DNA from 4 places in the Lysobacter sp. CCNWLW3 genome. Region 3 is predicted to be linked to each of the others. Evidence: riboswitches for the same ligand, from Rfam matches in the RefSeq annotation. Region 3 holds a riboswitch; each other region holds the start of a gene.
The links. Region 3 has a riboswitch for cobalamin ahead of btuB (TonB-dependent vitamin B12 receptor). Riboswitches for the same ligand answer to the same signal wherever they lie in the genome.
Positions count from the first base shown of each region.

Region 1: it holds a riboswitch for cobalamin, as region 3 does, so the genes downstream of both, V1318_RS14845 (ribonucleoside-diphosphate reductase subunit alpha) here and btuB (TonB-dependent vitamin B12 receptor) in region 3, are expected to answer to the same signal.
Region 2: it holds a riboswitch for cobalamin, as region 3 does, so the genes downstream of both, btuB (TonB-dependent vitamin B12 receptor) here and btuB (TonB-dependent vitamin B12 receptor) in region 3, are expected to answer to the same signal.
Region 4: it holds a riboswitch for cobalamin, as region 3 does, so the genes downstream of both, metE (5-methyltetrahydropteroyltriglutamate--homocysteine S-methyltransferase) here and btuB (TonB-dependent vitamin B12 receptor) in region 3, are expected to answer to the same signal.

Region 1 covers NZ_JBAHWA010000009.1:42,671-49,820, reverse strand. Annotated here, with positions in the region: gene V1318_RS14860 (phosphoglycerate kinase) at 1-243, opposite strand, end outside; gene V1318_RS14855 (DUF3999 domain-containing protein) at 435-1,814, opposite strand; gene V1318_RS14850 (DUF2339 domain-containing protein) at 1,811-4,582, opposite strand; cobalamin riboswitch at 4,710-5,004, shown strand; gene V1318_RS14845 (ribonucleoside-diphosphate reductase subunit alpha) at 5,366-7,150, shown strand, end outside.
Region 2 covers NZ_JBAHWA010000013.1:40,674-47,823, forward strand. Annotated here, with positions in the region: gene V1318_RS16975 (serine/threonine-protein kinase) at 1-1,592, opposite strand, end outside; gene btuB (TonB-dependent vitamin B12 receptor) at 1,997-3,841, opposite strand; cobalamin riboswitch at 3,965-4,197, opposite strand; gene V1318_RS16985 (TfoX/Sxy family protein) at 4,467-4,874, opposite strand; gene V1318_RS16990 (GAF domain-containing protein) at 4,871-5,353, opposite strand; gene V1318_RS16995 (TMEM175 family protein) at 5,433-6,191, shown strand; gene bioD (dethiobiotin synthase) at 6,188-6,859, shown strand; gene V1318_RS17005 (efflux RND transporter periplasmic adaptor subunit) at 6,986-7,150, shown strand, end outside.
Region 3 covers NZ_JBAHWA010000017.1:55,783-62,932, reverse strand. Annotated here, with positions in the region: gene cobO (cob(I)yrinic acid a,c-diamide adenosyltransferase) at 1-43, opposite strand, end outside; gene V1318_RS18600 (hypothetical protein) at 40-645, opposite strand; gene V1318_RS18595 (hypothetical protein) at 659-1,249, opposite strand; gene btuB (TonB-dependent vitamin B12 receptor) at 1,274-3,091, opposite strand; cobalamin riboswitch at 3,244-3,475, opposite strand; gene V1318_RS18585 (TonB-dependent receptor) at 3,764-6,148, shown strand; gene V1318_RS18580 (amidohydrolase family protein) at 6,458-7,150, shown strand, end outside.
Region 4 covers NZ_JBAHWA010000009.1:34,389-41,538, reverse strand. Annotated here, with positions in the region: gene V1318_RS14840 (ribonucleotide-diphosphate reductase subunit beta) at 1-616, shown strand, start outside; gene V1318_RS14835 (acyl-CoA thioesterase) at 921-1,301, shown strand; gene V1318_RS14830 (protease inhibitor I42 family protein) at 1,441-1,899, shown strand; gene V1318_RS14825 (hypothetical protein) at 1,925-2,371, opposite strand; cobalamin riboswitch at 2,563-2,770, shown strand; gene metE (5-methyltetrahydropteroyltriglutamate--homocysteine S-methyltransferase) at 2,979-5,258, shown strand; gene gap (type I glyceraldehyde-3-phosphate dehydrogenase) at 5,545-6,549, opposite strand; gene V1318_RS14810 (OmpW family outer membrane protein) at 6,805-7,150, shown strand, end outside.

The DNA of each region.
Region 1 (7,150 bases), on a different contig from region 3:
CAGGCGCGCGGCCACCGGCGCCAGCGAATCGGCCTGGCTCCACACGCCTTCCTTGGGCCGGCCCAGGTGCGAGGTCACCATCACCGCCGCCCCCTTTTCCAGGGCCAGCTTCAGGGTCGGCAGCGCGGCCAGGATGCGCTGTTCGGAGGTGATGCGGCCGGCGTCGATCGGCACGTTGAGATCTTCTCGGATCAGCACGCGCTTGCCGGCGAGATCGAGATCGGTCATGCGGACGATGGACACGTAAGGCCTCCTGGGCACGGACTAAGGGGAAAGGCGGCGCGCGCAGGCTCGACCGCCGTAGCCGCGTATTGTAGAGGCCGGGATTTGGGATTCGGGATTCGGGATTCGAAAAAGCGAAAAGCCCGCGTGGCGGGCCTTCGCTGTTGCCGTAACGAATCCCTAATCCCGAATCCCAAATCCCGGCTTTCAAATCAAGCCGCCGGCGGCGCGCTCCCGCGCAGCAGGCTGAAGGCGAAGCCCGCGACCACCAGCGCGCCGACCACCAGCACCGCCCACAACAGCCAGGTGCGCCAATTGCGCTGCGGCTCCGGCGCCTGCAACGCGGCGGCTCCGGCCAGCGCGCGCATCGGGCCCAGGCCGGCCTCGGCCGGCCGCCAATCGGCGCCGCGGGCCTGTTGCAGCGCCATCATCGCCTGCGGCAGCGGCAGGTCGTCGCGCGCGGTGCGCGCGCTGCCCGCGACCAGGGCATAGGGCGGCGCGCCCTGGGCGATGAACACCACCATCTCCGGCTGATAGCCCAGGCGCAGGGTGGGCTCGGCCGGCACCGCGCCGTCGGCGCGCAGGCGCCAGTAACGATCGTCGCTGCGCGCCGACAGCGTGCGCGCGGAAGAACGGCCGTCGGCGCCGACGCGGTAGGCGGTCCAGGTGTCCAGGCGGCGCTGCCAGGGCGCGTCGGCCTGGTCGCGGCTCTCCAGCGTCCAGCGCACCGCGTAATTGCCCGGCAGCGCGACGTCGACGCGCTGGATCGGGAAGCGGCCGTCGAGTTCGAATTCGAAACGCGCGCCCTTGTCCTTGCCTTCGGCGGCGAGGCGGCGGCCCTTGAGCTGGCGCCAGCGCAGCGGCGCGGGATCGGCGCCAGCGCCGAGCTCGGCGCTGACCGCGCGGATCGGCGCGACCTCGTCGGGGTTGACCGGGCTCAGGCGCAGGTAGCGCGCGCGCAGGCCGTCGGCGTCGAACGCGATCCGCCGCTGCAGCAGGCGGCGCCCGCCCTGTTCCAGATCGACCAGGCGGCCGCTCGCGGCGACGTTGCGCCAATGCTCGAGATCGTCGCTGGCCTCGACCCGGTAGGCCGCGTCCAGCGCGGTGCCCGGCGCCCAGTCCAGGTCCAGCGCGTGGATCGGCGTGCGTACGGCGCTGGCGTCGATCAGCAGGGCGGTCTGCGGCCCGATCGCGGTGGAGCGGCCGATGCCGCGCGCCTCGACCCGGCGCAGGCGTCCGTCGGCCTCGACTTCGCTGACCAACTGCCAATCCTGCGCGTCGCTGGCCGGACGCGCCGGCAAGGCGAACCAGGGCAGGCTGACGCGGGTGGTCGCGCGCACGTCGTTGACGCCGGGGCGGTACACGGCGGCGGGCACCGGGTTGCCGGTGCCGTCGATCACGTCGACATCGCGCAAGCCGGACTGACGCGCATGCAGATAGACCGAATCGTCCAGCAGTACGCGATAGGCGCCCGCGTCCGCGCCGGTCAGTTGCAACGGCCATTGCTGGGCGTAATCGTCGCGCGGCCCGGCCAGGCCCAGGGCCGGCCACAGAACGAAGGCGAAAGTCGCCAGTGCACGGACCAGGCTCATGCCGACATCTCCGGAGGTTGATCTGCAGCGGCGTTGCCGCTGGCCGGCGGCGCCGGCGCGAGGTAGCCGACGACCAGGCACAGCAGGCCGAACGCCATGAACGAGGCGATGCCGAGCAGGTTGCCCAGGTGAGTGCGGTCGACCGCGATCAGCTTGACCAGCACCACCGCCATCAGCACCGCGCCGGCCAGCCACAGCCCGCGCTGGCCGCGCCGCGAGCCGACCACCCAGGCGAGCACGCCGAGCAGGCTCCAGACCACGGTCAGGCTGGTCTGGACCAGGCCGGTGCGGTACATCGAGGCATCCCAGGGCACCGCGCCCCAGTGATGGGTCGCGCGCAGGGTGATCGCGGTGACCAGGGCGAAACCCGCGGTCGCCAACAGCGGCACCCGCCGCGCGCGCAGATCGTCCGGCACCGACGGCGAGGCCAGCCAGAACGCGAACAGCACGAGCACCGCGAGCTGGCTCAGGTCGAGCGGATTGAGCAACGGCAACCAGGCCAGCGGTGCGCTGCTGCCGGGCTGGCCCAGCACGACGATGGCGGCCAGCGCCAGGGCGAACACGAACGTGCCCTGCACCACGGCGCGCCATTGCCCGAAGCGCTCGCCCAGCGGCGGCGCCAGCCACTGCGGCCGCCACTGCAGGGCGGCCGCCATGGCCAGGAACGGCAAGGCCAGCGCGGCCCAGGTCCAGCCGTCGCCGACGGTGGCGCGGCCGGCGAACTCGTGCAGCGACAGGCTCGCCGCCAGCGGCCAGGCCCACAACCAGACCGAATGCGCGAACGCGAGTTCGCCGCCTGCCCGCTCGCGCAGGCAAGCCAGCGCGCGCAGGCCGGCGAGCGCATACACCAGCCAGGCCGCGACGCCGTAGCCGCCGAAGGGATGCAGATGCGCCGACTCCTGCGCGATCGCCAGCGGCAGCGCCGCGGCCAGGCCGAGCGCGGCCGTCCACGACAGCGCCCGCGTGGGCAGGCGGCGATAGGTTTCCGCGGCCAGCCAGGCGCTGAGCGCGGCGAACGCCAGGCAGGCGTCGGCGCGCAGATCGGAAAGCAGGAAGCGGTCGAACTCGCCCCAGGCGTTGCCGCACCACCAGGCCAGGCCCCACAGGTAGTAGCCCAGCGCCGGATTGCGCCGCTCGGCGCGGCGGTAGCTCCAGGCGCTGGCGAAACCGGCCAGCGCGATCAGCAAGGCGCCCATGAAGCGCGCGTTGAGCACCGCGGTCAGCGGCTCGGGGCCGTCGCTGACGCCGATCACGAAACCGGCTGCGGCGAACAGCTGCAGGGCCAGACCGGCCAACTGCGGCAGCGCGCGCTGCTGACGCAGGCCCAACCAGGCCAGCGCCGCGCCTTCGACCGCGAACACGCAGGCGGTGGTCTGCGCCGACAGCGCCAGCGGCACCGCCAGGGTCGCGAAACCGACCGCGAGCAAGGCGTAGGGCGTGGCCAGGGCGACGAAGTGCTCGCGCCGCTTGAGCCACCAGGCCAGCGCCGCGTACAGCGCGGCCAGGCCCAGCGCGCAGAACGCCAGCGGCATGCGCTCGCCTTCCAGCAGGCCGGCCTGCAGCGAGAACGCCACCAGCGGCGTGCCGAACACCAGGCAGCCATCGATGAAATCGCGCCGTCCGGCGGCCTGACGCCAGGCGTAGAGGATGGGAATCAGCAGGTAGAAGGCGAAGAACAGCAACAGGAAGGGCTCGGTGCTGGCGAAGTCCGCGCTGCGATAGCGCAGCACGCCCCAGGCGGTGCCGATGCCGAAGGTGAACACGAAGCCGAGCAGGTTGAGCGCGCGCCACGGCCGCCACCAGGCGATCGCGAAGATCGCCGCGTTGAGCACCGCGTAGTAACTGAACAAGGCGACGTGATTGCCCTGCCCGGTCGACAGCCAGATCGGCGCCATGAAGCCGGCGAGGATGCCCAGCAGCGCCAGCGCGATCGCGTTCTGGCGCACCGCCAGCACGCCGGCGCCAGCGACCAGCACGATGCTGAGCGCGAACGCCGGCCCGGCCTCGATCAGTCCGTACAGTTTGAAGGCCGCGAACACCACCAGCAGCAGCACGCCGATCGCGCCGCCCTGCAGGCTCAGCGCGAAGCTGCGCTTGCGTTCGCGCTGGCGCCAGCCGAACACCAGCCCGGCCAGCGCGGCCAGCGCGATGCCGGCCAAGCGGAATTCGATCGGGAAACGCATCCAGCCCTGATCGGTGGCGTACTTGAGCAGCGCGGCGACGCCGGCGAACAGCACCAGCATGCCGACCTTGACCGGCACGTTGCCTTCGGTGAACCAGCGCTTGACCGCGCCGACCAGGCGCTCGATCGGATCCGGCTGCGCCGGCGCGCGCACCTGGGCGCGCGGCGCTGGCTCGAAAATCGGGCGCGGCGCCGGCAGCGGCGGCGGCACGGCCGGCGCCGGCAGCGGCGGCGGCACGGCCGGCGCCGGCTCGGCGGCGGGCGGCGGCGCGGTCGGTTCGCCGGGAATCGAGGCGGGCGGCGCGACCTGGGGCGGCGGCGGCGCGACCGGCGCGGGCACGGCGGTGGACGGCGCGGGGGCCGCCTGCGCGTCGCGCATGAGCTCGCCCAGGGTCGGTTCGCGCTCGGCCTCCTCTTCGGCCACGGACGCCGCCGGCCGCGCGGCGGCGCGCTGCGCGAGTTCGGCGATCCGCTCCTCCAGCAGCCCGACCCGGGCCTTGAGCCCGGAGATCGAGACCAAGGCGATGATCAACAGTACCGGCACGGTCAACAGCACCAGCACCAACAACGTCACCAGTCCTGCCATCGCGCCCCATCCCTGTCCTTGTCGCCACGCACGTTAACACCAAGCGCGGCGCCGCAACGGCGCCGAAGTTTTTGTTGCGAATCTGCGGTCGCTCACCACATATCGTGTTGACGGATCGAAGCACCCCGAATATGTTGTGTCCGTCGGTGCCGATCGCGAGATCGGCTTAAAAGGGAAGCCGGTGCGTAGCCGCCTCGAAAGGGCGGCGGCAAAGCCGGCGCTGCCCCGCAGCGGTATGGGAAACGAACGCGGTCATTGCACTGGGCGCCCTGCGCCTGGGAAGCGGCCGCCAGTAGGTAAAGGCAGGAGTGAGCGGAGAGAAGTGAGGTGTGAGCGGTCTGGTACTCGCTCCTCGCTTCTCCCCGCTCACTTCTAGCTCCAAGTCCCGAGCCCGAAGACCTGCCGACAACCGCGCGTCGCACACCGCGCGGTACCGGCTCAGGAGTCTTCGGGGGAAGACGGCCGGTGTCGCCCCGCCGCGGTTCGCCATGGCGGTCCGCGGTCCGTCTCGGGCTGCGCGACACCCTGTCGTCATCCTCGAACACTTCGCGCCCGCGGGGGCGCAAGCCGCAACGCCGAAGCCCCGGCGTTGCGTCCTGCGTCCGCGCACGTCGGCCCTCGTGGGAAGGCCGGCGACCCGTGCGCCCACGCATCGGAGCCCCTATGACCACCACCACCGAAGCGCCCGCCGCAGCGAGCACCTCCCCCGCCGCCGAAGCGCCGGCGCGCAAGCCCGACGCCGCCCCCGGCTTCGCCCTGACCCCGCCGGCCGCCAACCTGACCATGAGCGTGACCAAGCGCAGCGGGCGCCGCGAGCCGGTCGACCTCAACAAGATCGTGCGCGCGGTGACCCGCTGCGGCGAGGACCTGTACGCGGTCGATCCGATGCGCGTGGCCACCCGCACCATCTCCGGCCTGTACGACGGCGCGACCACGCGCGAGCTGGACGAACTGTCGATCCGCACCGCCGCCCTGCTCACCGCCGAGGAGCCCGAGTACGGCCGCCTCGCCGCGCGCCTGCTCAGCAACGTGATCGAGAAGGAAGTCGCCGGCATCGAGATCCACGCGTTCTCGCAGTCGGTCGTGCGCGGCCACGAGCTGGGCCTGATCAACGACCGCCTGCTGGGCTTCGTGCAGGCCAACGCGCGCAAGCTCAACGACGCCATCGACCGCAGCCTGGACGCGCGCTTCGACTACTTCGGCCTGCGCACCCTGTACGACCGCTACCTGCTGCGCCACCCGACCGCGCGCACCGTGATCGAAACCCCGCAGCAGTTCTTCCTGCGCATCGCCTGCGCGCTCAGCGAGGACGTCGGCGATGCGCTGGCGCTGTACCGGCGCATGGCCCAGCTCGACTACATCCCGTCCTCGCCGACCCTGTTCAACGCCGGCACCACCCACGAGCAGCTGTCGAGCTGCTTCCTGCTCGACTCGCCCGACGATTCGCTGGAAGCGATCTACAAGCGCTACATGGACGTGGCCAAGCTCAGCAAGTTCAGCGGCGGCATCGGCCTGAGCTATACCCGCATCCGCTCGCGCGGCTCGCTGATCCGCTCCACCAACGGCCTGTCCAACGGCATCGTGCCCTGGCTGAAGACCCTCGACGCCTCGGTGGCCGCGGTCAACCAGGGCGGCAAGCGCAAGGGCGCGGCCTGCGTCTACCTGGAACCCTGGCACGCCGACGTCGAGGAGTTCCTGGAGCTGCGCGACAACACCGGCGACGAAGCGCGCCGCACCCACAACCTCAACCTGGCCAACTGGATTCCGGACGAATTCATGCGCCGCGTCGAGGCCGACGCCGAGTGGTCGCTGTTCGACCCGGCCAAGGTGCCGCAGTTGACCGACCTGTGGGGCGAGTCCTTCGACCGCGCCTACCACGCCGCCGAGGCCGCCGGCCTGGCGGTCAAGAAGGTCAAGGCGCGCGACATCTACGGCCGCATGATGCGCACCCTGGCGCAGACCGGCAACGGCTGGATGAACTTCAAGGACAAGTCCAACCGCGCGTCCAACCAGACCCTGCGCGACGGCAACGTCATCCACCTGTCCAACCTGTGCACCGAGATCCTCGAGGTCACCTCGCAAGACGAGACGGCGGTGTGCAACCTGGGCTCGATCAACCTCTCGCACCACGTCGAGATGTACGAGGACCCCAGCTCTCATAAGGGCGTGGGCGCGTTCGATTTCGACAAGCTCGCCGAAACCGTGCGCCTGGCCGTGCGCCAGCTCGACCGCGTGATCGATCTGAACTTCTATCCGATCGAGACCGCGCGCCGCGCGAACCTGAAGTGGCGCCCGGTCGGCCTGGGCACGATGGGTCTGCAGGACGTGTTCTTCAAACTGCGCCTGGCCTTCGATTCCGAGCCCGCGCGCAAACTCGCCCAGGAGATCGCCGAGGCGATCTACTTCCATGCCCTGTCGGCGTCGAACGAACTGGCGATGGAGCACGGCAAGCACCCGTCCTTCGACGACACCCGCGCCTCGATCGGCGAGCTGCAGTTCGAAGCCTGGGGCGTGACCCCGTCGCAGCCGGAACGCTGGGAAACCTTGCGCAAGCGCATCGCCGAGCAT
Region 2 (7,150 bases), on a different contig from region 3:
CTGTTGAGCATCGACAGGTGCGTGGCCGCGATGAAGCCGTCGTCGTCGTGCCCGTCGCCCAGCGCGCGCTGCGCTTCGGCGGCCAGCAGGCTGGCGCGGCGGTAGTCGCCGAGCACGGCGTAGCTGCGCGCCAGGGTCGCCAGGCTGCGCGAGCGCAGCAGCGGGTGTTCGTCCAGCGGCAGTTCGCGCAGTTCGCGTTCGGTCTTGTCCAGCAGGCCCTTCGACGAGAACGGCGTGCTGCCCAGGCCCGACAGGGTCGCGGTGCCGAGCGTGGAGGCGAACAGATGGCTGACCACGGCGGTGGCCTGCGCCTCGCGCACCGCCGCCCGGTGTTCGCGCCAGGCCAGTCCGGCGCCGGCCAGGCCGGCGATCACCACCGCGGCGCAGATGCCGGCGGACAGGCGATGGCGGCGCAGGAACTTGCGCGCCCGGTACAGGACATCGTCGCCGCGCAAGGCCAGCGGCCGATGCTCGCGCCAGCGCCGCAGTTCCTCGGCGAACTCCTTGACGCTGGGGTAGCGGTCCTGCGGCTTCGCGGCCACCGCCTTGCGCACCAGCGCGGACAGGTCGCCGGCCAGCACGCGCCTGAGCGCGGCCGCATCGGCAAGACCGCGTCGCCGCGCGGCCTCGGCGGAGGCCTCGTCCACCAGTCGATCCATCGGCACGGCCTGGCCGCCGGTCTCGTCCGGCAGGAGATCGCGCAGCGTGTGCAGCGGCGACGGCCATTGCCCGCACAACAGGCGATAGCTCAGCACGCCCAACGCGTACAGGTCCGTGGCCGGGCCGTTGGCGCCGCGTTCGCGCGCTTCCGGGGCGGCGTAGTCGCGGCTCAGCGCGATCTGCTCGCGCTCGGCGCCCTCGCGCGCGACGAAGGTGGAGGCGATGCCGAAATCCACCAAATGCACCCGGCCGTCGGCGGTGACCATCAGGTTGGAGGGTTTGATGTCGCGGTGCAGGACGCCTTGCGCGTGCGCGTAGGCGAGCGCCTCGCTGGCCTGGATCAGCAAATCCACGCGCAGGTCGATGCCCGCGTCGCGGCCGTCGCACCAGGCGTCGATGGCGATACCCTCGACGTAGCGCATCGCGAACCAGGGGTGGCCGGTTTCGTCCACGCCGCCGTCGATCAAGGCGGCGATGCCGGGATGTTCCAGCCGCGCCAGCACGTCGCGTTCGTCGCGGAACGCCGCGATCAGGGCGGGCGTCACCAGTTCGGTGAGGATGCACTTGAGCGCGACGCGTTGCCGGTAATGGCCGTCGTCGCGCTGGGCTTCGTACACGGTGCCCATGCCGCCGTGCGCGATCAATCGCTCGATGCGCCAGGCGCCCAGGCGCGTTCCGATCCGCGGATCCGGCCCCGCCGCTGTCGGCTCCCCCTGGTCGGACGGTGCCTGCCGGCTGGAGATCACCGCCGCCGCCGATCGGTCCAGCGCCTCGCTTCGCGCGCCGGTGTCGGAGGCCAGCATGGCCCGCAGGGCGCGGTGCAGTTCCGGATCGCGCGTGGACAACTCCGCCAGCGCGCGTTCGCGCTGCGCGGGCGGCAGATCGACATAGTCGTCGAACAGGGCCAGGGCGCGTGCGTCGACCCGGTTCATGGCGTTGCCCGCGAGGTTTCGGGCCAGGCTGCCGTGGAGCCGATGAGGAAGGGCGCGAAGGCGGCGTCCGTGTGCGCGCCGCCGGGCTCTGGCCAAGTAGGGCGCCTGTCGAGGAGCGGCCGTTTCGACGACATGCTGCGGTGTCCTGTTCTGGCGCTGCGAATCCGGGTGCTTGTATGGGCGGCCAGAGGGGGCGAGCGGTCCCCTCGGCCGCGGTCGGGCAGGAACACGTTACCTAATGCCGCGATGCCTGGCGTGATCGGCGACGGGGCCGGCGGCCCCAGCCCGCCTGTTTGCCACCTATTCAGCGGATGGCTTACGCAATGCATGTGCCATCAAGCTAGACGGCAGGAACGCAAAAGCCCGGCCGAGGCCGGGCTTTCGGGCAGGGCGGGCGGTCCGGCTCAGTCGACCGGCGCGTAACGCAGGGTCAGGAACCACTCGCGGCCGGGCTGGTTGTAGAACGAGACGGTCTCGTAGTCGCGGTCGAAGACGTTGGCCACGCGCGCCTGCAGGGACCAGGACGGGGTGAACGCGTATTCGGCGCGCAGGTCCATGGTGCCGTAGCCGCCGACGCGGCGGCTGTTGGCGACGTCGTCGTAGCGCGCGCCGGAGGCGACCGCGGTGACGCCGAAGCGGAAATCGCCGAAGGCGCGGTCGATGTCCACGCGCGCGCTGCGCTTGGCGCGGCGCGGCAGGTCGTTGCCGGCGAAGAAGCCGACCCGGTTCTCGCTGTCGAGGAAGCTGGCGCTGGCGGCGATGGTCCAGTCGGCGACGGTGGTGTCCACGCCGATCTCGGCGCCGCGCACGCGCGCGCGCTCGATGTTGTTGGGCAGGAAGATCGAGGCGTCGTAGGCGATCAGGTCGTCGACCCGGGTGCTGAAGCCGTCGATGCGCGCGTTGAAGCGCTCGCCGCGGTAGGCCAGGCCCAGTTCCCAGGTCTTGGACTCTTCCGGACGCAGCGCCGGGTTGCCGAAGAACGGGTAGTAGAGCTCGTTGAAGGTCGGAGCCTTGAAGGCGGTGCCGTAGCCCGCGGTCAGGCGCCAGTTCCCGGCGAAGCCCAGGCCCCAGGCGATGCTGCCGGTGGTGTGGCCGCCGAACTGCTCGTTGTCGTCGCGGCGCAGGCTGGCCTCGATCGACTGCGCGCCGAAGCGGCCCTGGTACTGGACGAAGCCGGCGCGGTTGTCGCGTTCGCTCTCGTCGTAAGCCGTGTCGCTGTCGACGCGGTCGCGCAGCCAGTCGAAGCCGACGCTCAACAGCTGGCCTTCGCCGACGCCGAAATCGCCCTGCAGGGTGACGCTGTCGCGGTCGGTGGAGAAGAAACCGTTGGCCACGTCGCCGAGGAAGTTATCGGACGAGTCGCGGTTGCGGCCGGCGCTGAACTGCAGGCGCACGTCGTCGTTCGGGCGCCAGGTGGCCTTGCCGCCGATCACCTGCTGCACGACTTCGGAGTAGTTGACGAAGCTGCCGTCGTATTCGTTCTCGCCTTCGGCGCGCAGGGCGTGGCCTTCGAAGCTGAGCGTGTCGGTGGCGTCGAAACCGCCGCGCAGCGACAGCGAGCGGTTGCGGTAGCCGTCGCGGTCGGGCTCCTCGGTGAAGCAGCCGGCGAACAGGGTGCTGGAGCCGGTGCAGGCGTTGATGCCGTCGCTGCGCTGGTAGGCGGCGTCGGCGCCGAACCAGCCGCGGCCGAGGCGGCCGCCGATGCCGGCGCTGGCTTCGCGGCCGCCGTGGCTGCCGACGGTGACGCTGGCGCGCGGCGCGACGGCGCCGCGGTCGCGGCGGGTGAAGATCTGGATCACGCCGCCGATGGCGTCGGCGCCGTAGAGGCTGGAGCGCGGGCCGCGCACGATTTCGACGCGGTCGATCAGGGCCATCGGCAGATCCTGGAACGAGACCAGGCCGGAGGTCGGCGAGCCGATGCGGACGCCGTCGACCAGGACCAGCACGTGGTCGGTCTCGGCGCCGCGCAGCGACATCGTGGTCAGCTTGCCCAGGCCGCCCTGGTTGCCGATCGAGATGCCGGCGCGGCCGCGCAGCAGGTCGGGCAGCGAGCGCGCCTGGCTGCGGGCGATGTCGTCGCGGGTGATCACCTCGACCGGCGCGAGCGCGTCGTTGGCGCTGATCGCGGTACGGGTCGCGGTGACGACGACGTCGTCCAGATCGGTGGCCTCGTCGTTCGGCTGCGCCTGGGCGAGAGCGGGCAGGGCGAGGGCGGCGGCGATGGCCAGGGACAGCTTCGGAACACGCATGAGCAAACTCCAGGGGCGCGGCGGTCGTGCCGCGCCGTCGATCGAGGGAGTCGCGAGGAGAGAGGGCCGCGAATGCGGGCGCTGGACGCGCCGACGGTCGCCGCCGCGACGCCCTCCGCATCGCAACCAGTCGCGCATCGGGGCCGGTCTCCGGACTCGCGAGCCGGGACCGGGGTCCCGTGCGCGGCGCCTTCCCGTGCTGGGCACAGTGGCGGTTGCCGCGCTCGACTCGCTTACCGTTGCGGGGGCAGTGCCGGGCTGGCCCGATCGCGCTGATGGAGCGCTGGGGCGTCACCGGCTTCCCGTTTCAACCCTGACGGCGGATGCCGGGGGTCACCTCGAAGCGCGCGCAGTCTACGCGATTCGGGGGCAAGGGGGCCAAAGGGCTGGGGTTGGCGGCGCTTGGCGAGCCGGAGGAGGGGACGAGGGCTGGCGCGAGCGGGCTGCTAGCGCCTTGCCGTGCGCCCCCATCCGCCCTTCGGACACCTTCTCCCGCGGGCAGGAGAACGGAGGGGTCGGAAGGCTTCGCTACCGCCCTTCTTCCGCCACTGCAGAGGGCTTGCCCGCCAGTGGAAGCGGGCTTGGGATGGGCCCGCGCGAGGCGCGGCCCGAATCTCGCCCGGCCTTACTCGCGCTCTTCGGCCTCGTCGCGCCCTTCGCCCGCGGGCTCGTCGTCGAAGCCGTCGTCGTAGGACGGCGGCATCGCCACGGTGTCTTCGGTCAGCACCGTGGTGCGCACCGGGCCGGCGGCCGGGCGGTTGCGCGGCGCGGGCAGCAGGGCGGTGGCGGCCTCGGCGGCGGCGATCAGCTCGTTGCGGCGCTGGTCGGGGATCTCCTGCCAATGGCAGCCCAGCAGCGCGCCTTCGATCGCGTACAGCAGGTTGAGCGTGGGTTTGAAGCCGGCGCGCTTGACCCGCATGAAGGCCTCGACCGTGCCGATCGCGGCGATGTCCTCGTGCGAGCGCAGGCCGACCTGGCGCAGCCAGGCCGCGCTCTTGGGGCCGATGTTGCGCAGCTTGGGGGCGGCGGTCATCGCAGCGACTCCACGAAGGCCTGCGCGATCGCTTCCAGGCCGCGCTGGTCGTCGGCGTCGAAACGGTCGAGCTTGGGGCTGTCCAGATCGAACACGCCGATCAGCTCGCCGTTCAAGGACAAAGGCACCACCAGTTCGGAGTTCGACGCCGAATCGCAGGCGATGTGCCCCGGGAAGCGGTGCACGTCGGCGATGCGCTGGGTCTGGCCGGTGGACGCCGCGGCCCCGCACACGCCCTTGTCCAGCGGGATGCGGATACAGGCCGGCAGGCCCTGGAACGGCCCGACCACCAGCTCGCGGCCGTCGTAGAAGTAGAAGCCGACCCAGTTGAGGTCCGGCAGGGCGTGGTAGACCAGCGCCGACAGGTTGGCGGCGTTGGCGACACGGTCGCGCTCGCCCTCGATCAGGGCGCGTGCCTGGGCCAGGAGCAGGTCGTATTGTTCCGGCTTGCTGCCGGACAGAGGGTTGGCGGCGAACATAGCTTGAGTGTAGCAGCGGCACGCCCGGGCATTACCATGGCCGGATACCGCCCCCCGAAGTCCGTCTCCGAGGATGCCGATGACCGTGCCAGGCCCGAGCTTGCCCGCCTTCCGCGAACGCGGCCATCAGGTGACGCGGCTGGAGAGCTTCGTCGACGCCGCGTTCGCGTTCTCGCTGACCATGCTGGTGATCCTGTTCAACGAACTGCCCGACACCGTGGCCGAGCTGCGCGAAGTCCTGCGGCGGGTGCCGACCTTCGTATTCTGCTTCGTGCTGATCGCGCTGTTCTGGGGCGCGCACAACCTCTGGAGCCGACGCTTCGGCCTCGACGACGGCCGCTCGATCGTGCTCAGCCTGGCCCTGGTGCTGGTGGTGATGATCTACGTCTATCCGCTGCGCATGGTGGTCTCCAGCGCGATGGCGATGTTCACCGGCGCCTGGGTCAAGAGCGAACTGGGCATCGACCCCGTGCATTGGAATGCCGATCTGCAGACCGCCTTCATGGTCTATGCGGTGGGCTTCGGTTTGTTGTCGTGGATCGTATGCGAACTCAATCGCCATGCCCTGCGCCGCGCCGACGCGCTGGGCCTGAGCGTGGCCGAGCGCTACGAGACCGGCACCGAGATCGGCCTGCACTGGATCCTCACCGGCACCGCCGTACTGAGCCTGCTGCTGAGCGGCTTGGCGTTGGCCTGGCCGGGTGAAAACGCGCCGGGACTGATCGCGGCCCTGCCGGTGTGGGTATACGCGGGGCTGGGCGCGGCGATGCCGTTGTACGCCAAGCGCCGCAACCGTTCCTGGCTGTTGCGGCAATCGCCGCAGGAAGCGTCGGCTTGAGCGTGCGCAGTTACTTCGTCACCGGCACCGACACCGGCATCGGCAAATCCTTCGCCAGCGCCGCGCTGTTGCATGCGCTGCGCGCGCGCGGCCTGCGCGCGGTCGGCATGAAGCCGGTCGCGAGCGGTTGCGAACTCACTCCCGAGGGCCTGCGCAACGAAGACGCGCTGCTGCTGCAGGCGGCCAGTTCGCCCACGCCCGCCTACGCCGACATCAACCCCTATGCCTTGCGCGCGCCGCTCGCGCCGGAACTGGCCGCGGCGCAGGACGGCGTCGAGGTCGCATTGCCGCCCCTGCTGGCCGCGCACGCGCGCTTGGCCGCGCAGGCCGACGCGGTGGTGGTCGAGGGGGTGGGCGGCTGGGCCGCGCCGCTGTCGGCGACCCTGGATCAGGCCGAACTGGCGCGCGAGCTGGGCGCGGCGGTGGTGCTGGTGGTCGGAATGCGGCTAGGCTGCATCAACCATGCGCGCCTGACCGCGCGTGCGATCGAAGCCGACGGCCTGCGTCTGGCCGGCTGGATCGGCAATGAGATGGACCCTCATATGGAACGGCGCGATGACAATTTCCGTTTGCTGCGCCAGCGCCTGGGGGCGCCCTGCTGGGGCCGGCTGCCGTTCGCGCCCGAGCCCGAGCCGAGCCGTTTTTCGCATTGGCTCGACGTGCCGTAATGGCGCGATCCCCGTGACTTATGGGGGGTGGGCGCCGAACCCAGAATGTTAGGCTTCCCGGGATAGGGACTAGAACAATCACCGAGCGCCCGCGCTCTAGACAACGATGGAACCGGAGTCTTCCCCATGATCATGATCCCGCGCTCCGCGGCCCTGGCCCTCGCGCTGGCCCTCGCCCTCACCGCTTGCGGTGGCGGCAACGAAGAAGCCGGCGGCGCACCGCCGCCGCCGGAACTGGGCGTGATCAAGGCGCAGCCGGCGAACGTGCCGCTGCAGAAGGATCTGGTCGGC
Region 3 (7,150 bases):
GCTGGCGGTGGCGTTCTTCCTGGCTCGGGGTCGGATCGTTCATGCGCGGGCTCCTTGCTGGGCGGCGCGGTCCGCGCCCAGCGCGCGCGCGGCGGCCCACAGGGCGAACGCGGCGCCGACGTAGCCGGCCAGGGTGCCGAGGTTACGCGGATAGTAGCGAGCGATGCGCTCGGCGAAGCCGGCCAGGCTCGGCTCCGGATAACGCCCGGAGAAGAAATAGAAGCCACCGCCGGAGAACGCATAGGCGACGAACGCGGCGAGCGCCAAGACCACGACCAGGCGCGGCAGGGCCGACCAGCGGTCCTGGTGGATGCGGGCGTAGAAATGGCCGGCCAGCCACAAGCTCGCGTAGGCCGGCGCCAGCGCCCAGTACGCGGGCGACAGGCACCAGTCGCCGATCGTGCCCGAAGCCAGGCTGACGATATCCAGCAAGGAAGCCAGCACGAACAGCAGCGGCAGCATCCACATCGGCCGCAGCATCGCGCCGGCGATGAAGAAGATCGCCCAGGACGCGCTGGGCAGGCGGTCGATGGTGGCGAAGTGCTGGCCGCGGGTGGCGATCATCAACGCCGCGAGCGCGACGCCGACGACGATCTGGGCACGCGGCGAGACCAGCGGCAGGGAATGGGCGGTGGTGGCGGTCATCTCGGGGTCCTCATCAGACTTTGGCGACGCGCGCGGGACCGCGCGTGCCGGCGGCGCGCGCGATCAGGGCGTAGGCGACCAGGGCCACGGCGATGTAGCCCAGGGTGGTGCGCACGAACAGCGGGCCCCACTGCCATACCCGCGCCAGGTACTGGCCGACATTCGGGTCTTCGTAGCGGCCGCCGAACCAGTAGAAGGCGCCGTTGGAGATCAGGAACGACACCGACGCCGCGACCAGACCGGCGCCGAGCGCGCCCAACAGCGCGCGCGGCGTGGCCCGCAGACGGTCGGCGTACCAGCGCCCGGCGTACCACAGCGCCGCGTAGGCCAGCAGCAGGAAGGCGTACGACGGGGTCACGCAGTAGTGCTCGAAGAAACTCTTGCCCTGGGCCTGGATCGCGATCCAGTCGATCGCCACCGCCAGCACCAGGAAAGCGACGAAGCCCAGGTGCCGGCGCAGCCACAGGCCGCCGAGGAAGAACACCGCCATCGACGCGTCGGGCAGGTGCAGCGCGTCGCCGAAATGATGGAAGCGGGTCGCGACCATCGCGGCGGCGAGCGCGGTGAACAGACTGTAATAGACGGGTCGGGCGGGAGCGTTCATCGGCGGCCTCGGTGGCGTTGGCGATCAGTTCGCGGGTCGGTAGCGCAGGGTCAGCAGGTAGTTGCGGCCCGGCTGGTTGTAGTAGGACGCGGTTTCGTAGCGCTGGTTGAACACGTTGTTGGCCGCCAGCTGCAGGCTCCAGGACTCGTCGAAGCGGAAGCCCAGGCGCAGATCGGTGGTGGCGTAGCCGTCCAGGCGGCGGGTATTGGCCAGATCGTCGTAGCGCTCGCCGGCGACGTAGACGCTGCCGCCCAGGCTGAAGCGGCCGTAGCGGCGGTCGGCGTCCAGGCGTGCGCTTTCGCGCGCGCGTCGCGGCAGGATCTTGTCGCGACTGGCGCTGCGGCTGTCGTTGCGTGGATCCAGCCAGGTCGCGCTGGCGCGCAGGTCCCAACCGGCCAGCGTGGTATCGACGCTGGCCTCGGCCCCGCGGATGCGGGCGCGGTCGATGTTGCCCGGCAGGCCGATCGAGGCGTCGAACGCGATCAGTTCGTCGACCCGGGTCTCGTAGGCGTTGAGCGACCAGCCGCCCCAGGCGTGCGCGCCGCGCAGGCCGAGTTCGAAGCTGCGCGACTCTTCCGGCTTGAGGTCGGCATTGCCGAAACCGGGGAAGTACAGCTCGTTGAAGGTCGGCGCTTTGAACGCGGTGCCGTAGCTCGCGGTCAGGCGCAGCTGTTCGCTGAGGTTCCAGCCCCACAGCGCGCTGCCGGTGGTCTGGCCGCCGAACTGGCTGTCGTCGTCGCGGCGCAGGCTGGCCTGCAGCGAATGCGCGCCAAGATCGCGCTGGTACTGGCCGAACAGGCCGCGGTTGATGCGGCGGTCGTGGGCGTAGACGGTGCTGCTTTCGACCTCGTCGCGCTGCCAGTCGTAGCCCAGGCTGAGCAGGCCGCCGCCGAGGCCGAAGTCTCCCTGCAGCGAACCGAGCTTGCGGCGGGTGTTGAAGGTGCTGGAGTAAACGCCGTTCTTGTAGTTGTCGCTCAGGTCGCTGCTGCGGCCCAGGTTCAAGCTCAGCGTGGCGCGCTCGCTGGGGGCGTAACGCAGGCGCCCGCCGGCGATCTGCTGCACGGTGTCGGATTGATTGTTGGTGCTGCCGTCGTATTCGTTGCGGCCTTCGGCGCGGAACAGGCGCGCTTCGGCGTCCCAGGCCTCGCTGAAGCGGTAGCCGCCCTGCGCGGTCAGCGACAGGTTGCGGTAGCCGTCGCGGTCGGGCGAGTGGGTGAAGCAGCCGGCGCCGCCCGGCGAGGGCTTGCCGCGGCAGGCGTTGATGCCGTCGGTGTCTTCGCTGGCGGCGTTGATCGAGTACCAGCCGTTCTCGCCCTTGCCGCCGACGCCGAGCGTGCCGCGGCGCGTGTTCCAGCTGCCGATCGAGGCGCTGGCGTGCGGCGCGAACGCGCCCTGCGGGCGCCGGGTGAAGATCTGGATCACGCCGCCCAGCGCCTCGGAACCGTACAGGCTGGAGAACGGCCCGCGCACGATCTCGATGCGCTCGATCTGCTCGACCGGAATGTCCTGCAGCGAGGCGCCGCCGCTGGTCGCCGAACCGATCTTGATGCCGTCGATCAGCACCAATACGTGATCGGATTCGGTGCCGCGCAGGAACAGCGAGGTCGACTTGCCGGGGCCGCCGTGGTTGGCCATCGACAAGCCGGGCGTGCCGCGCAGCAGCTCGGGCAGGTTGGCCGGCTGCAGGCGCTCGATGTCCTCGCGGTCGATCACGGTCACCGAGGCCAGGGTCGCGTCCTGGGTCTGGGCGGTGCGGGTGGCGGTGACCACGACCTGGTCGAGGTCGGTGGCGGCGTCGGCCGCCACGGCCGGGGCGACGACGGACAGCAGCGCCGTCGCCAGCGCGGTGCGGCGAAGGACGGAATGACGGAAATTCAAAGCATGGCTCCTGATCCGCGCCTACCCGCGCGGAAACGATGGGTCGGAGACACGCAGGAGGGAACGACGAGGCGGCGACGCGCGGACGCAAGGCGGCCCCATGACAGCGCCCACCGCGTGTCGGGTCAGCCTCAGGCCGGTCTCCGGGCTTGCAAGCGAGGGCCTCCAGCCCTCCGGTCCGCGCCTTCCCATGCATGCGCACAGTGGCTCGATTGCGGATCGTTCGTCTTACTTACCGTTGCGGGGGCAGCTCCGGAATAGCCGTCGCTTCGTTGGAAGGACTGGCGCACCGGATTCCCGTTTCAATCGCCGGCGGGGCCGGCGATCACCTCAAGCCCGCGCATGTTAACAGCCCGGCCGCGGCCGGCCGGCATGACGAAACGGCATGAGCGGACGGGCTAACGCCGAGCCGGCGCCGCCGCGCCCCGCCGGTCCGACCCGCTCCATCGTCCGATCCCGATCCCGATCCCGATCCCGGCCGCGGCCGCGGATTTGGAGACGCCGTCACAAACCGCCGGGACCCCTATACCAATTGGCTATCGCTTCATGCGGATAAGGGTTTGACCGGCTTGTTAGAACCGTGTTAAACCAAAATGACATCGCTACCAATCCCCTCGCCGCAAGGAGCCGCGCACCATGTCCGTAGCTTTCCGCGCCGTCCGCCGTCCGCTCGCACTCGCCCTGCTCGCCGCCCTCGCCGCTCCGGGCTACGCGCAGCAAGCGCCCGCTCCCGACGAGCCCGCTTCCGAAGCGCACACCCTGGATCAGGTCATCGTCACCGGCACCCGGGTCAGCGACCGCACCGTCGCCGAGTCCAGCGCGCCGATCGACATCATCACGCCGGAGGCGCTGGAGGCCACCGGCACGGTCGAACTGGCGACCGCCTTGGCGCGCGCCCTGCCCTCGCTGAATTTCCCGCGCCCGGCGATCACCGACGGCACCGACGCGGTGCGCCCGGCGCAGTTGCGCGGCCTGGCGCCGGATCAGGTGCTGGTGCTGGTGAACGGCAAGCGCCGCCACACCACCGCCCTGATCAACCTCAACGGCAGCCAGGGCCGCGGCTCCTCGCCGGTCGATCTCAACGCGATCCCGATCGCTTCGATCGAGCGCGTGGAAGTGCTGCGCGACGGCGCCTCGGCGCAGTACGGCTCCGACGCGATCGCCGGCGTGGTCAACGTGGTGCTCAAGGGCAGCGACCACGGCGGCAGCCTCGCCGCGCGCTACGGCCAGTACAGCGCCGGCGACGGCGAGCAGTACCAGCTGTCCGGCGACGCCGGCTTCAAGCTCGGCGAGAACGGCAAGCTGCACCTGGCCGCGCAGGGCGGCCACCAGGACCAGACCAACCGCGCGCGCCCGTTCCAGGGCGTGGTCGAACAGCGCTACGGCGACCCCGAAATCGACAGCGGCGCGGTCTCGTACAACGGCGAATACAGCCCCACCGACTACCTGACCTTCTATTCCTTCGGCAGCTACAGCAAGCGCGACGTGCTCTCCAACGGCTATTTCCGCTTCGCCGGCGACCCGCGCAACATCCCCTCGATCTATCCCAACGGCTTCCTGCCGCAGATCCACAACATCAGCAAGGACCGCGCGGCGGTGGTCGGCCTGCGCGGCGAAACCGCCGGCGGCACCCAGATCGACTTCAGCTACAACTACGGCCACAACGAGCTCAGCTTCGACATCGAGAACACGCTCAACCGCAGCCTGGGCCCGACCTCGCCGACCGAGTTCTACGCCGGCGCGCTCGAAGTCACCCAGCACGTGCTGAACCTGGACTTCGCCCGGCCGGTGGATTTCGGCTGGCGGTACCCGGTGACCTTCGCCTGGGGCGCGGAGTGGCGCGGCGAAGAGTTCTCGCAGCGCGCCGGCGAACCGCTGTCCTACGCCAACGGCGGCGTGGCGGCGCCCAACGGCCAGATCATCCCGGGCGCGCAGGTGTTTTCCGGTTTCCGCGCCAGTGATGCCGGCGATTTCGACCGCCATAGCTACTCGCTGTACGCCGACGTCGAGGCCGATCTGACCGACAAGTTCTCCGCCGGCATCGCCGTGCGCTACGAGAGCTACAGCGATTTCGGCGACACCACCTCGGGCAAGCTGTCGGCGCGCTACGCCTTCACCGACAAGGTCGCCCTGCGCGCCACCGCCTCCACCGGCTTCCGCGCGCCGTCGCTGCAGCAGCAGTTCTTCCAGTCGATCGCCACCAACTTCATCAGCGGCGTTCCCTACGAGATCGGCACCTTCCGCGTCGACAACCCCGCCGCGATCGCGCTGGGCTCGGAGTCGCTGCGGGCCGAGGAGTCCACCAACTACAGCCTGGGCCTGGTGCTGCAGCCCAGCGACGGCCTGTACATCACCGTCGACGCGTACCACATCAAGGTCGACGACCGCATCCTGCTGTCGGAAAACCTCACCAGCGCCGCGGTGCGCAACTACCTGCAGGCCAACGGCTATCCGGGCATCGGCGGCGGCCGTTACTTCACCAATGCGGTCGACACCAAGACCCAGGGCGTGGACATCGTCGCGACCCAGGCCTGGGAGCTGGCATCGGGCAAGTTCAACCTGACCCTGGGCTACAACTACTCCAAGACCGAGATCGAGAAGATCGCGCCCAACCCGGCGCGCCTGGCCGCGATCGATCCGGCCGCGGTGCGCATCGGCCGCACCGAGATCGGCCGCATCACCAAGGGCGCGCCCAAGGACAAGTTCTTCCTGGCCGGCGATTGGGACACCGGCAACTGGAGCTTCAACGCCACCGCCACCCGCTACGGCGAATTCACCGAACTGCACGCGACCAACCCGCTGCTGGACCAGACCTTCAGCGCGAAGTGGACGCTGGACCTGGCCGCCACCTACCACCTGGGCAGCTGGGACTTCACCGTCGGCGGCGACAACGTGCTCGACGAGTACCCCGACGAGTCCAAGCTGGTGCTGGGCACGCGCAACTATCTGCCCTACAACACCGCCTCGCCGTTCGGCTTCAACGGCGCGTTCGTGTATCTGAAGGCCGGCTACAAGTGGTGAGCTGAGCCGCCCGCGCGAACGCCAGGCAGGACCCGACGGCCCGCAACTGCGGGCCGTCGCTTTTTCGTCCCTCGGGCAGGCTCGGCACCGGTACGGCCGGACGCGGGCCGGACGCCTCGCGCTGGCGCGGCGCAGGGCACGGGCGAGCATGGCCGCCGTCGTCGCAACGGTTCGACGCGGCGGAGAAACCATCTGTCGTAAGCGGCGCATTCACGCGCGTCCGGATCGGCTATAAGGGGTGACCCCGCCGCGCCAGGCCTCTGCTCATCGGAGCCGTTCGCGGCCCCGACGAGCCCAAGGAGGGCCGCCATGCGCCTAGCCGGACCGCTGCTGCTGTCGTTCGCATTGCCCGCCGTACTCGCGCTTTCGATCTCCGACGCCCTCGCCGCCCGCCGCGAACAGGTGGTGCTGATGCAGGGCAACGTCGCCGGCAAACAGGTGGTCGAGACCGCCGCCGACGGCGGCGTGCAGGTCGAGTACCACTTCACCGACCGCGGCCGCGGCGACCGCAGCAAGACGCGTTGGACGCTCAACGCCGACGGCACCCTGGCCGACTACTCCGGCAGCGGCAACGACTACCTGCTCAATCCTTTCGAGGAGCGCTATCAGGTCAAGGACGGGCGCGCGAGCTGGAAGAACCCCAGCGAGCAGGGCGAGAAGGCGCTGACCGCGCCGGCGTTCTTCCTGCCGCTGCAGGCCGCGCCGGAACTCGGCGGCGCGCTCGCGCGCGCGCTGCTGCAGGCGCCCGAGCGCAAGCTGGCGATTCTGCCCGCCGGCGAGGCGCGCATCGAAACCCTGGGCGAGCACGAGGTGGTCGGCAAGAACGGCCCGGTCAAGCTGAGCCTGCAACGCCTGGTCGGGCTGGATTTCACCCCGGGTTCGCTGTGGTTGCGTAGCGACGGTTCGACCGCGGCCGCGATCTACGCCTCGGGCTGGTTCGTGGTCATCGATACCGAACTGCAGGACGTGCTGCCCAAGCTGCTGGAGATCCAGGAGCGCGCC
Region 4 (7,150 bases), on a different contig from region 3:
AAACATCCCCTCGATCCGCGCCAAGGCCGAATTCTGCTTCCGCTGGATCGATTCGGTGCAGGGCCTCAAGCGCATCGAGACCCGCGAGCAGCGTCGCCAGTTCCTGCTCAACCTGATCTGCTTCGCCGGCTGCATCGAGGGCCTGTTCTTCTTCGCCGCCTTCGCCTACGTCTATTACCTGCGTTCGCGCGGCCTGCTCAACGGCCTGGCCTCGGGCACCAACTGGGTGTTCCGCGACGAGAGCTGCCACATGGCCTTCGCCTTCGAGGTGATCCGCACCGCGCGCGAGGAAGAGCCCGACCTGTTCGACGCCGACCTGCGCGCGCAAGTGGTGAAGATGTTCGAGGACGCGGTGGCCTGCGAGCTCCAGTTCGCCCAGGACGTGCTGTCCGGCGGCGTGGTCGGCCTGTCGCTGAAGGACATGCGCCAGTACCTGGAGTACTGCGCCGACCAGCGCATGGCGCAGTTGGGCATGCCCAAGCATTTCGGCTCCACCAACCCCTTCGGCTTCATGGACCTGCAGGACGTGCAGGAAGTGACCAACTTCTTCGAGCGCCGGGTCTCGGCCTACCAGGTCGGCGTGCAGGGCGAGGTCGCGTTCGACGAGGCGTTTTGATTTAGGCGGGCGAGATACCCGCACTCTGAAACCTCTCCCGCCAGCCTAAAGCCCCTCTCCCTCTCCCTCTCCCTCTCCCTCTCCCTCTCCCTCTCCCTCTCCCTCTCCCTCTCCCTCTCCCTCTCCCTCTCCCGCTCACGGGAGAGGGGTTGGGGTGAGGGCGTAAGCGCCAACGGCGCGAATGCCTTTGCTCTGGTTCCTCGCCGCTAACGCAAAAGCCCCTCACCCTAGCCCTCTCCTGCAAGCGGAATAGGGAACCGTTCGCTACGACGTCGCTCTCCTCGCTCCGCCGGGAAACAAACCCATGACCGAAGCCCGCATCATCGAAATCGTCTTCCCCGACCACACCAATCACCTCGGCACCCTGTTCGGCGGCCAGGCCTTGGCGTGGATGGACAAGGCGGCGTTCGTCGCCGCCTCGCGCTACGCCCGCCGCACCGTGGTGACCGCGCGCTCGGAGCAGATCGATTTCCACACCGCCGTGCCCAAGGGCGCGCTGGTCGAGCTGATCGCGCGCGTGGTCTCGGTGGGACGCACCTCGATGCAGGTGGAGGTCGAAATGCACAGCGAAGACCTGCTCAGCGGCGAGTCGCGGCTGGCCACGCGCGGACGCTTCACCATGATCGCGCTGGATCGCGAGGGCGTGCCGACGCCGGTGCCCGCGCTGGAGTCCGCACCGGCCTGAGCGCGCGCGTCGCCTCCGCGCCGGCCCGACGCCGCTGCGGTCGCGCGACACGATGCATGCGTATCCCAGCCGGGCCCGAGCTGGCGCAGCCGGCCCGACTTCAGCAAGATGCCCGCTCCGACCGAGGCGGCGATATCGCGTGATCCGACTTATCCCATTGACCATCGCGGCGCTGATGCTGGCCGCTTGCGCGTACGTGCCGCCGCAGGATCGAGCCGCCACGCCGGCCGCGGAACCCGCTCCGGTGCCGCGGCTGACGCTGGCCGACAGCGGCGCCGAGATCGCACTGAAGCTGGATGGAGAGTTCGAAATCGCGCTCGACGACCAACCCTCCACCGGCTACGGCTGGGACGTGGTCGCCGGCGTGGACGATGTCGGCGATCCGGGTCGCAGCGAAGTCCTGAGTTCGGTCCTGGCGTTCCGTCCTCAAGCCGCGTCCGCCGACGGCGAACCACCGCCCGGCGCGCCCGGCCAGGTGGTTTGGCGCTTCCGTGCCATCCGGCCCGGCAGCGGCCTGCTGCGGCTGGACTACCGGCGCCCCGAAGAGCCAGGCGCCGCGCCCGCGCGCCAGGCGGTGTACCGCATCGAGGTGGAGTGAGCCGCCACGGCGGACGCGGAACCCGTCAGCCGATCAGCATCTTGGTCGAGATCGGCAGGAACTTGCGCAGATCGCTGCGCTGCGAATCCAGCTCGTGGTAGCGCAGTTTGGCGCCTTGGATGTTGAGCAGTTCGTGACCCAGCGACAGGTAGTAGCGGATCAAGGTCTTTTCGCAGATCGGCAGGGCGGTGGCGGCTTTCTGCCCGGGGCGGGCCACGAACTCGGCGTAGACCAGCCGGCGTTTTCCGTTGGGCATGGACTGGATTCCGCGCATCAGCTTCAGATTGTTCAACTGGGTCTTGATCCGCGATTGCAGGTTGCCGGCCTTGCCGACATAGATCGCCTCGGCGGTCCGGCCGTGCACGCGCAGGAAAATGTAGATACCCGGATTTTTGGGAACGTTCGCGATCGGCGCCGCGTACGGAAAAGCGCCCAGTTCGATCGATTGATGCCAGTTCAACTTCAGTTTCATGCGCTCCCCCTGAGCGTGACGCCCCGGCAGGCTAGCCGGCGGACTCAGCGCCTTTATACCGTCTCGCGCGCGGGTTCCACGAACGCCGCCCGGCGCCGATGCCGAGGCAGGCCGCCGGCGATTGACTTGGACGCGGCCGGGCCGTACTTTGGCAACCGTCATGGTGACCATCGCTTCATAAAGATAAAGCGATGCGACAAGACGCCGACGGTTCGCGCCGGCGGCGTCCAGAGGGAATCCGGTGCGGACACCTGTCCAATTCCGGAGCTGCCCCGCAGCGGTATAGGGAACGACCTCCGTCAGGCACTGGGTGCGAACCCGGGAAGCGACGGACAGTAGGCGGCGTCCAGCGACGCCACGCCCCAAGCCCGAAGACCTGCCACGACCGGAGGGTTCGCCCTCCGTCCGACTCCGGCCCCGTCGGGCCGGCGATGCGACGCGGCCGCGGCCCGTCCCCGCCGATCCGACGTAGCCGGTTCGCCCGCGGGGGCGAAGGTCGAAGGCAGGTCGTGCTCCGGCGTCGCCGCTTCCGCGGCGAGCGGTCGCGCGCGCGTATCCGCCTTCCTTCGTTGCCCTGCTCATGCCCACACGCATCGCAGGAGACATCATGATCAGCGTTACCCACCTCGGCTTCCCGCGCATCGGCGCGCGACGCGAGCTCAAGCAGGCCCTGGAATCGTTCTGGAAAGGCGAGACCGCGGCCGGCGATCTGCACGACACCGCACGCACGCTGCGCGCCCGGCATTGGACGCTGGCGCGCGACGCCGGCGCCGACGTAGTGCCCTGCAACGACTTCTCGCTCTACGACCATGTGCTGGACACCGCCGTGCTGTTCGACGCGGTGCCCGCGCCCTACCGCGAGACGCTCGACGCCGATCCACTGGCCGGCTACTTCGCGCTCGCACGCGGCCTGCAGGACGCGCGCCACGACCTGCGCGCCCTGGAAATGACCAAGTGGTTCGACACCAACTACCACTACCTGGTGCCGCAGTTCGAGCGCGACCAGCGCTTCGTCCTGCGCGGCGACAAACCGCTGGCCGAACTCGCCGAGGCCCAGGCCCTGGGCCTGCAGGCGCGGCCGGTGCTGCTGGGGCCGGTGTCCCTGCTCAAGCTGGGCAAGCGCGGCGACGGCGGCGACCCGCGCGAGCTGCTCGATGCCCTGCTGCCGGCCTATGCCGACCTGCTGGCGCGGCTCAAGAGCGCCGGCGCGCAATGGGTGCAGCTGGACGAACCCTGCCTGGCCCTGGACCTGGACGAGGCCGATCGCCGCGCCTATCGCCGCGCCTACGACGCGCTCGCCGCGGCCGATGCGCCGCGGCGCCTGCTGGCCAGTTACTTCGGCGGCCTCGGCGACAACGCCGAACTGGCCGCGGCGTTGCCGGTACAGGCCCTGCACCTGGACCTGGCGCGCGCGCCCGGCCAGCTCGAAGCGCTGTTGCCCAGGCTGCCGGAGGATCGCGCGCTCAGCCTGGGCGTGGTCGACGGCCGCAACGTCTGGCGCGCCGATCTGGACGCGGCGCTCAGCCTGGCGCGCCGCGCCGGCGCACGCGCACGCTGGCTGGCGCCGTCGTGCTCGCTGCTGCACGTGCCGATCGATCTTGAGCTGGAGCGCAAGCTGCCGCCGCCGCTGCGACAGTGGATGGCCTACGCCAAGCAGAAGCTCGAGGAACTGCGCCTGCTCGCCGACACCCTGGCCGGCGACGACCGCGCGGCCGACGCGCTGGCCGCGGCCGCGAGCGCGCGCGCCGCGCGCCTGGCCTCGCCGCTGCTGCGCGACGCCCAGGTGCGCGCCAAGCTCGCCGCGATCGTCCCCGCCATGGCCCGTCGCGATTCGCCCTACGCGCAGCGCGCGCCGGTGCAGGCGCAGCGACTGAAGCTGCCCGACTTCCCGACCACCACGATCGGTTCCTTCCCGCAGACCTCGCAGGTGCGCCAGGCCCGCGCCGAACACAAGGCCGGGCGCCTGGACCACGCCGGCTACCGCGCCTTTCTCGAACGCGAGACCGAGCTGTGCCTGCGCGAACAGGAAGCGCTGGGCCTGGACGTGCTGGTGCACGGCGAGTTCGAACGCAACGACATGGTCGAGTACTTCGGCGAGCAACTGTCCGGCTTCGCCTTCACCGCCCATGGCTGGGTCCAGAGCTACGGCTCGCGCTGCGTGAAGCCGCCGGTGCTGTACGGCGATGTCGCGCGTCCGCGCGCGATGACCGTGGACTGGGCGCGCTATGCGCAGTCGCTGACCCCACGCCCGGTCAAGGGCATGTTGACCGGCCCGGTCACGATCCTGCAATGGTCGTTCGTGCGCGACGACCAGCCGCGCGCCGACACCTGCCGCCAGATCGCCCTGGCCCTGCGCGAGGAAGTGCTGGACCTGGAGGCAGCCGGCATCGCCGTGATCCAGATCGACGAACCGGCGCTGCGCGAAGGCCTGCCGCTGCGCCGCGCCGACTGGCCCGCCTATCTGGCCTGGGCCGGCGAAGCCTTCCGCTTGGCCGCCAGCGGCGTCGGGGATGCGACCCAGATCCACACCCACATGTGCTACGCCGAGTTCAACGACATCATCGAGGCGGTCGCCGACCTGGACGCCGACGTGATCTCGATCGAGACCTCGCGCTCGCGCATGCAGCTGCTGGACGCGTTCGTGCGCTACCGCTACCCCAACGGCATCGGCCCGGGCGTCTACGACATCCATTCGCCGCGCGTGCCCAGCGTGGAGGAGATGCGCGAGCTGCTGGGCAAGGCGCTGGACGTGCTGACCCCGGCGCAGCTGTGGGTCAATCCGGACTGCGGCCTCAAGACCCGCGGCTGGCCGGAGGTGCGCACGGCGCTGCGGGCGATGGTGCAGGCGGCGGAGGGTTTGCGGGAGTCGGCGACGGCCTCGGCGTAACCCCTTCTTCGCAACCGGTTCTCCCCTTTGAAAAAGATGGGTCGGAGGGATTTGCCTCACCGCATCGCGCAAAAGCAAATCCCCCGCGCGGCCTGGCAAGTACAGACCTCGCGGGGACGCTGCGCGCAGCCCCCTTTTTTCAAAGGGGGCGATTTTTCGTCGTGCGCTAAAGACCGACTCGGTTCCCCCCTTGGAAAAGGGGCTTAGGGGGATTTGCTTTACCTTCGCCCCAAAGAAAAAGCCCCGCGAATGCGGGGCCTTCTCCTGTGGCTACGATCGCCGCGGCTTACTTGCCCGCGACCACCTTGACCATTTCCAGGCACTTGTTCGAGTAGCCCCATTCGTTGTCGTACCAGCTCACCAGCTTGACGAAGGTGCCGTCCAGGGCGATGCCGGCGTCGGCGTCGAAGATCGAGGTGCGGGTGTCGCCGCGGAAATCGGTGGCGACCACCTTGTCCTCGGTGTAGCCCAGGATGCCCTTGAGCGCGCCTTCGCTCTGCGCCTTCATTTCCGCGCAGATCTCGGCGTAGGTGGCGTCCTTGTTGAGCTCGACGGTGAGGTCGACCACCGACACGTCCGAGGTCGGTACGCGGAAGGACATGCCGGTGAGCTTCTTGTTGAGTTCCGGGATCACCACGCCGACCGCCTTGGCCGCGCCGGTGCTGGACGGGATGATGTTCTCCAGGATGCCGCGGCCGCCGCGCCAGTCCTTGTTGGACGGGCCGTCGACGGTCTTCTGGGTGGCGGTGGCGGCGTGCACGGTGGTCATCAGGCCGCGCTTGATGCCCCACTTGTCGTTCAGCACCTTGGCCAGCGGGGCCAGGCAGTTGGTGGTGCACGAGGCGTTGGAGATGATCGCCTCGCCCTTGTAGGTCTTGTCGTTGACGCCGTAGACGAACATCGGCGTGTCGTCCTTGGACGGCGCCGACAGCACGACCTTCTTGGCGCCCGCGTCCAGGTGCTTCTGCGCGGTGGCCTTGTCCAGGAACAGGCCGGTGGACTCGATCACCACCTCGGCGCCGACCTCGTCCCACTTGAGGTTGGCCGGGTCGCGTTCCTGGGTCAGGCGGATCTTCTGGCCGTTGACGATCAGGGTGTTGCCCTCGACCGCGATCTCGCCCTTGAAGCGGCCGTGGACCGAGTCGTACTGGAGCATGTAGGCCAGGTAGTCCGGCTCGAGCAGGTCGTTGATCGCGACGATTTCGATCTCGCCGCCGAAATTCTGCACCGCCGAGCGCAGCACGTTGCGTCCGATGCGGCCGAAGCCGTTGATGCCTACCTTGATCGCCATTTCTGCAAACTCCTGGGCCCGCACGCGCGGCTGGGATGGGGAAACCCGCATTCTAGCAAACGCGGCGCCCTGGCCCCGGCCCGCCCCACGGAACGACCCGGCCCCGGGCGGGCGGGTCCGGCATCGGGCGTCGGGCGATATTGCAACGAAAGTCAAGGACGGGCAGGATTTGGCACGCATAAAGTGGCTGGCGATCCAAAACCGGATTACGCCCAGCCCGATCAAATCAGCTCGATCCAACAGGGGATTCAAGGAATGAACAAGCGTACTTACGGTGGCGCGATCGCCGCCCTGGCTCTGGCCTGCCTGTCGCAACCCGTCCTGGCCCAGTCGGCCGGCACTTGGAGCCTCGGTGTCGGCGCCCACCAGGTCTCGCCGACCTCGGACAACGGCAGCGTCCTGGACGGCGAGTTCGACCTGGAGATCAGCGAAAACGTCCAGCCGACGGTGACGTTCGAGTATTTCATCCGCAACGACCTGGGCCTGGAAGTCCTGGCCTCGATCCCGTTCGAGCACGACATCGACATCGTCGACGTGGGCCAGGTCGCCACGACCAAGCAGCTGCCGCCGACGGTCACCCTGCAGTACCACTTCAACAGCC